2 regions of the Saccharomonospora xinjiangensis XJ-54 genome follow, and region 2 is predicted to be linked to the other one. Evidence: riboswitches for the same ligand, from Rfam matches in the RefSeq annotation. Region 2 holds a riboswitch; the other holds the start of a gene.
What was found. A riboswitch is a leader RNA that binds a small molecule or an ion and turns the genes downstream of it on or off. The one in region 2 is predicted to bind cobalamin.
Positions count from the first base shown of each region.

Region 1: linked by a shared signal. The riboswitch ahead of SACXIDRAFT_RS00990 (acyl-CoA thioesterase) and the one ahead of metE (5-methyltetrahydropteroyltriglutamate--homocysteine S-methyltransferase) in region 2 are both predicted to bind cobalamin.

Region 1 covers NZ_JH636049.1:334,313-337,712, reverse strand. The annotation lists gene SACXIDRAFT_RS01005 (alpha/beta hydrolase) at 1-53, shown strand, start outside; gene SACXIDRAFT_RS01000 (LCP family protein) at 203-1,372, shown strand; gene SACXIDRAFT_RS00990 (acyl-CoA thioesterase) at 1,529-1,966, opposite strand; cobalamin riboswitch at 2,011-2,241, opposite strand; gene SACXIDRAFT_RS00985 (AfsR/SARP family transcriptional regulator) at 2,569-3,400, opposite strand, start outside.
Region 2 covers NZ_JH636049.1:2,805,255-2,808,654, forward strand. The annotation lists gene SACXIDRAFT_RS12515 (DivIVA domain-containing protein) at 1-111, shown strand, start outside; gene SACXIDRAFT_RS12520 (SDR family oxidoreductase) at 171-947, shown strand; gene SACXIDRAFT_RS12525 (hypothetical protein) at 1,013-1,702, shown strand; cobalamin riboswitch at 1,734-1,974, shown strand; gene metE (5-methyltetrahydropteroyltriglutamate--homocysteine S-methyltransferase) at 2,091-3,400, shown strand, end outside.

The DNA.
Region 1 (3,400 bases), 2.5 Mb from region 2:
TCGCCCGCGCCTTCGCGCAGCAGGCACCACTCCGGTGGCGACTGACACTGTGAGCCGCACTTTCTGTGCGTAAATGTCCGCTTTGGGTGTGGTGGTCCGGTGGTCGGCACAACCTGACCGGGGGATGCCGCGTCTACGCCATGAGACATGCGGTTAGGTATGCGTGCCAGAACGACAGCCGCGCGAACCGATCGGAGTGGCCATGACCTACGGCGGGCACCAGGGTGGACACCGGCCACCGCCTCCGGGCCGGAGGCCGCCACAAGGGCGCCAGCAGCAACAGGCACGGATGATGCCCGTACCGGGCAGCGCCAGGGCAGGGCAGGCGGCGCGTCCGCCGCAGCCGACGAGGGCCGCGCCGCGACCGCCGCAGCCACCGCCGCCCGGCGATCGGAGGCCGCGCCCCGGCGGTGATCCCCGTCGCAAGCGGCCGTCGTTCAAGAAGGTGCTCACGAGCCTCGTGCTCGTGCTCGTGCTGTTGCTGGGTGCCGTGTGGGTGTACCTGGAGTTCTCCATCAACCGCATCGACGCACTGCCCGGCGACTACGAGGGAAGACCGGCCGCAGCCGAGGGCACGAACTGGCTGCTCGTCGGGTCGGACTCCCGTGAAGGATTGGACGAGGAGCAGATGGCGGAGCTGTCCACCGGCGACACCGGGGGCAGGCGAACCGACACGATCATGCTCGTCCACATACCGGACAACGACACACCGCCGACCCTGCTGAGCCTGCCGCGCGACTCGCAGGTCGAGATTCCCGGACACGGCGTCAACAAGATCAACGCCGCGTTCTCCTTCGGCGGCGCCCCGCTGCTGACCAAGACGGTGGAGCAGGCCACGGGACTGCGCATCGACCACTACGCCGAGATCGGATTCGGTGGATTCGCGGAGGTCGTCGATGCCATCGGCGGCGTCGAGATGGAGATCCCGAAGGAGATGCGCGACACCAAGACCGGCGTCGTCATCCCGGCGGGCACGCAGACACTCGACGGCGCGCAGGCGCTCGGGTTCGTGCGTATGCGCTACAGCGATGCCACCCCCCGGTCGGACCTGGACCGTGTGGCGAACCAGCGCAAGTTCATCGGCGCACTGGCCGGTGAGATCGCCAGCCCCGCGACGTTGCTGAACCCGTTCGACGTGTTCCCGCTGCTGGGTACCGTGCCCGACGCACTGACCCTCGACACCGACGACCACCTGCACCACCTCGTGGGGTTGGCCTGGGCCATGCGGGGCATCGGCGACGGCGGTGTGGTCACCACCACCGTGCCGGTCACGTCGGCCTCGGCCGAGACCTGGGATCCGGCCAAGTCGGAGGCGCTGTTCGAGGCGTTGCGCACCGATTCGCCGATCCCGGACGACATCCTCATGGAGTGATGCGGAACCGCTGGGCCGTGTCCGCAGCGTGCGGATGTTCGCACCGCACGCTGCGGACACGCGTGCAGGAGCTGCGGACACGCGTGCGGGAGCTGCGGACACGCGTGCGGGAGCTGCGGACACGCGTGCGGGAGCTGCGGACACGCGTGCGGGAGCTCAGGGGTTCGTGGGTGGTGTGACCAGCGGTGGGATCGGCCTCGGGCGCCCTTCGGCGTCGATGGCGACGAACGTCAGCCTCGCGGTCGCGACCTCCGTCACCGGCCCCGAGGCGTTCCACCGTTCCGACGTCACACGGACCACCGTGGTCATCGACGTCCGCCCTGCTCGTTCCAGGCTGGCGTGGACGCTGAGCAGATCACCCGCGCGCACCGGAGCCAGAAAGGTCATCCGGTCAACCGACGCCGTCACGGCGGGGCCGTCCGCGTGACGGCCTGCCGCGGCAGCCGCGGCGTCGTCGATCAGTTTCATCACCACCCCGCCGTGGATGGTGCCGTACAGGTTGGTGTCGTGCTCGCTCATGATGTGGGCGAGCGTGACCTGGGAGTCTTCCGGGGTCTTGGGGTCGGAACGCAACGTCGTGTTGCGGTGTGCCACGTGAGCTCTCCTTCGCGAGTCGCGGCGGACGGCACCGTGCGCGGACGGCGCACGGGCAGTAGGCAGGTCTTCGGACTCGCGGGCACGCCACCGTCCCTGGCCGGGACGGGATGGCACCTACTGGCCGTCGCTTCCCAGGCCACACGTGGCCCAGTGCTCGATGACGGCGGTCGTTCCCACTCACCGCTGCGGGGCAGTCCCGGATTCCCACCGGGTTCCCTCTTGCGACGCCCCGGCCGGAAAGGACGGGGCGAACCCACTGCGCAGCCACCTTACGTCGCATGCGGTTCTGCGGGCGGCCGTGGTCGGCGGAGATCGCCGATCGGGACGCCGCGCGAGGCGACGGAGGTGGGTGGGCCTTGTGGCGGTGGGTGTGCGCCGGTCGCGGATGCGAGACGGGGCGACCGTGACCGTGGGGCGAGCCGACCCGTTGTGGTGGGCGAGCCGACTTCGCCATCGTGGAGTGGTTCGACCACGGACGCGGCGATGGTGATCATCGCTGTCGAGGGGGCCATCCTCCCGCGTGGAGACGTGCCGACGGCGGACATCGAGGGCCGACCGTGGTCGTCGAGCATGCGGCCGTGGGGCCGTGGGACGGCGCGTCACGCTTCGTTCGCCAGTCGCAGTTTGCGTTCCACCGCCGTCTGCTGCGGCTGGGCCGCCAGTTCCCGCCACAGCGACAGCGCTCTCTCGAAGTACGCGCGCGAGGTGTGCGGCTGACCGAGCGACTCGTGGAGTTCGCCGAGCCGCTGGCTCACCGTGGCCTCGGAGCGGCGGTCCCCGGTGTCGCGGTGCACGGCGAGGGAGTTGCCGAGCAGCAGTTGTGCGTGGGCCAGCTCTCCACTGCTCAGACACAACTCGCCGAGGCTCTGCTGCGCGTACCCCGCACAGTGGTCGTCGCCAAGATCGTCGAAGACGGCGATGGCCTGGTCCAGTTGTTGCCGTGCCGCGCCGAGGCTGCCGCGCCGCTGGTGGAGCAGCGCCTGCCGGTGCAGGGCGTGCGCCGCGCGGTGGCGGTCGCCGATCGCGGACGCCAGCGCGTAGGCGTCGGCGAACCAGGTCTCCGCTTCGTCGAGGGCGCCGCTGTCCATGCGGACCGTGCCGATGGCGATGCGTGCCGCCGCCTCGCCGTAGAGATCGCCCGCCTCGGAGAACAACTCCAGTGCCCGGCGGCCGCAGGCGAGCGCGCGGGCCGTGTCTCCACGGATGCGGTGCACGGTGCCGCGACCGGCGAGCGCGACGGCCTCTCCCTGGGCGTCCTGAAGCCGCGCGAACAGCGCCGCCGACCGCGCGAACAAGTCGAGCGCCTCGCGGTAGCGGTCCTGGTAGACGTGCACCTGACCGAGGTCACGCAGGATGATCGCCTCGCCGTGCCGGTTGCCGGTCCGCCTCGCCGCGGCGAGGGCGACCTCGTTGGTGCGCCACCAGTCCTCC
Region 2 (3,400 bases):
GCTTTGCAGCAGGCCGTCGAACGGCTGGGTGCGGACCCGGGCCCTGCCGAGGCCGATGCGGAGAACGGCGACCGCACCGGTGACGAAAGCGGCGCGAAACGGCCTGCCTGAACGGCTTCGCGCGAAAATCCGGTTGCGTCTCGTGGGTACTCGCACGAGGGTGAGCCACCATGCGTACCGCGCTTGTCACGGGAGTCAGCAGAACGAACGGGATCGGATTCGCCGTCGCGCGCAGGTTGCTTGACGAAGGGCACCGCGTTTTCGCGCAGTCGTGGTCGCCGTACGACGCGACGGAACCGTGGGGTGCGGACCCACGCGGAATCGACGGCGTGCTCTCCGAGCTCGGGGGTGGCGACGCACTCGCGCATCTGGAGGCCGATTTCGCGGACCCGGCCGCACCCGAACGGGTGGTCCGAGCGGCGGTGAGCCGGTTCGGACCAGTGGACACCCTGATCGCCAACCACGCGCGCAGTTCGGTGGCGACGCTGCCCGAACTGACGGCCGAGGAGCTGGACCTCACCTGGGCCGTCAACGTGCGCGCCACGCTGTTGCTGGTCCGCGCGTTCGCGAGGCAGTACCGCGAAGCGAGCCCTCGGCCGCAGCCGGGCCGCGTGGTGCTGTTCACGTCGGGGCAGCACCTGGCTCCCATGGCTTCGGAAATTCCCTATGCCGCAACGAAAGGCGCGTTGCACCAGCTCACGTGGACTCTCTCCGACGCGCTGGCCGACGACGGGATCACCGTGAACACCGTCAATCCGGGGCCGACGGACACCGGGTGGGCGAGTGGGGACCTGACCGTCACGGTCGCAGGCCGACTGCCACGCGGGCGATGGAACAGTCCTTCGGAGGCAGCCGCGGTCGTGGCGCTGCTGCTCGGCGACGACGCCGTCACGATCACCGCCAACGTCATCGACGCCGAAGGCGGCTTCCGCCGCTGGCAGCCGTGAATCAGCCCAACCGCGGAGAGTGACGTCGAGCTGCCGAGACGGCGCCGGCGGTGCACTATCGTCGAGTGGATTCCAACGCCGTCCCACAGCCATCGTCGGTCGTCGATTTCCAGGTGTACGGCCTCGACGGGACATTCAACGGTGTTCGCTGGGTGGACTTCTTCGAGGGACTCCCCGGCAAGCCGCCATGGGCCCTGTGGCTCGGGCACAGGGCAGCCGGTTCCGACAGCGGTGTGCGGGTGGGCACCCTGCCGAAGCGGCGTTACGAGGCCGTCCTGTGCCCGAACGGTAAGGACCCGCTCGTCGAGGTCGCGTTCAGCGGGGCGTTCGGTGTCGTGAACGTGACCCTGCCCGACAGCTCCGTCGTCAGGCCCGACGGGCTGATTCCCTCGCTCGTCGAGCACGCCGAACATCAGGCTCGCCGCTACGCGGAATGGCCCATCGTGTGGTGGAGCATCGAGGGTGCGCAGGTGCGGGCGAGGGTGTGGCACTTCGCGGGTGGGTGGGCGGCGTTCTCCACCGCGCTCGACGACGCCTACCTCGTGGCGGTCGGCGTCGGTATGGAGGCGGCCAATCTGGCGTTCGAGCCGGTCGAGGACGATTCGGTGTACCACACCGATCTCTCCGCTCCGCTGAACTTCGCCGAACTCGGCAGGCAGAAGAGCGCGAGGCCGGAGGCATGGTTGCCGCCGCCGCGCAGGGACGCCTTCCATCCCGACCAGCTCGCGTTCGTTACCGACGACTCCGAGGCGTGAGACGAGACCTTGTCAGGCCACGCGTTCCCGATAGCCTGAGGGCGCTGGCGGTTCGCCCTCCATCCGAGGTGGTGGGCGAGGCAAGAGGGAACCCGGTGGGAATCCGGGACTGCCCCGCAGCGGTGAGCGGGAACGAACGCCGTGGCCGGTCGCGCGACCGGTGGGAGACGCACTGGGCCGGACACGGTCTGGGAAGCGACGGCTAGTAGGTGATTCGGCGCGAGCCGGTCGTGTCCGCGAGTCCGAAGACCTGCCGCCGGTGCGCACACCGCCGGTGTGCGCGATGTCCGGGCGTTCGAGGGGAACCCTGGCCAGCGGGCAACCGCTCGCCTCACGAGGTGGCCTTCGCGCGTCCCGGTGCCGCCGTCGAGCTCGCGAGGAGAGAGCCTTGACCAGCACGATCGGATCGACCGTACTCGGTTACCCCAGGATCGGGCCGAACCGGGAGTTGAAGCACGCACTGGAGAGCTACTGGGCGTCCCGCATCGGTGAGCAGGAGTTGCGCGACGTCGCGGGCCGCCTGCGTGCCGACACCCTGCGCTCGTTGAAAGACGCCGGCCTCGACTCGATTCCGGGTAACACGTTCTCGTTCTACGACCACGTTCTCGACACGGCGGTGACCTTCGGCGCCGTACCGCGTCGTTACGCCGAGCTGGGCCTCGGCCCGCTCGACACCTACTTCGCTATGGCGCGGGGCGTGGAGTCGCTTCCGCCGCTGGAGATGACGAAGTGGTTCGACACGAACTATCACTACCTCGTACCGGAGGTCGGGCCGGACACCTCGTTCTCGCTGGCCGAAAGGGGCGTGCTCGACCAGGTTCGTGAAGCGGCGGCGCTCGGCGTTCCCGTCCGCCCGGTGCTGGTCGGCCCCGTGACGTTCCTCCTGCTGTCCAAACCGGATCCCGATGCTGGACCCGACTTCGACCCACTGAGCACAGTGGATAGTCTCGTTGGTGCCTACGCCGAATTGTTGGCCGAACTCGCCCGCGAGGGCGTCGAGTGGGTGCAGCTCGACGAGCCCGCGTTCGCGGCAGACCGCACCGAGGCCGAACTCGCCGCACTCCGTGAGGCATACACCTCGCTCGGGACGCTTCCCGAACGTCCGAAGATCTTCGTTCCCGGCTACTTCGGTGAATTCGGCGACGCTCTCGACATCCTGTCGGAAGCGCCGATCGAGGCCGTGGGAGTGGACTTCGTGGCGGGGGAGGTGAGCCTCGACTCGCTCTCGGTGTTGCCGGGGCTGCGGGACAAGACACTCGTTGCCGGGCTCGTCGATGGCCGCAACGTCTGGCGAACCGACCTCGACCGCGCACTCGCCACGGCGGCCACACTGCTCGGCCTCGCCGGTGAGGTGGCGGTCAGCACGTCGTGCTCGCTGCTGCACGTGCCCTACGACGTCGAGGCGGAGACGGACCTCGATCCCGAAGTCGCGCCGTGGCTGGCGTTCGCGAAGCAGAAGGTGAGTGAGGTGGTCGTGCTCGGAAGGGCTCTGCGTGAAGGCCGTGATGCCGTGTCCGGCGAACTCGCCGACGCGCGCCGCGTGATCAGCGCGAGGGCCGACGCCGAGCGGGTTCGTGACGAGCGGGTACGGCGGCGCCTCGCGACGTTGCGGCCCGAGGATACGCGCCGCGACGACTACGACGTCCGCAAGGCGGCGCAACAGGAGGCGCTCGGTCTTCCGCCGTTGCCGACCACCAC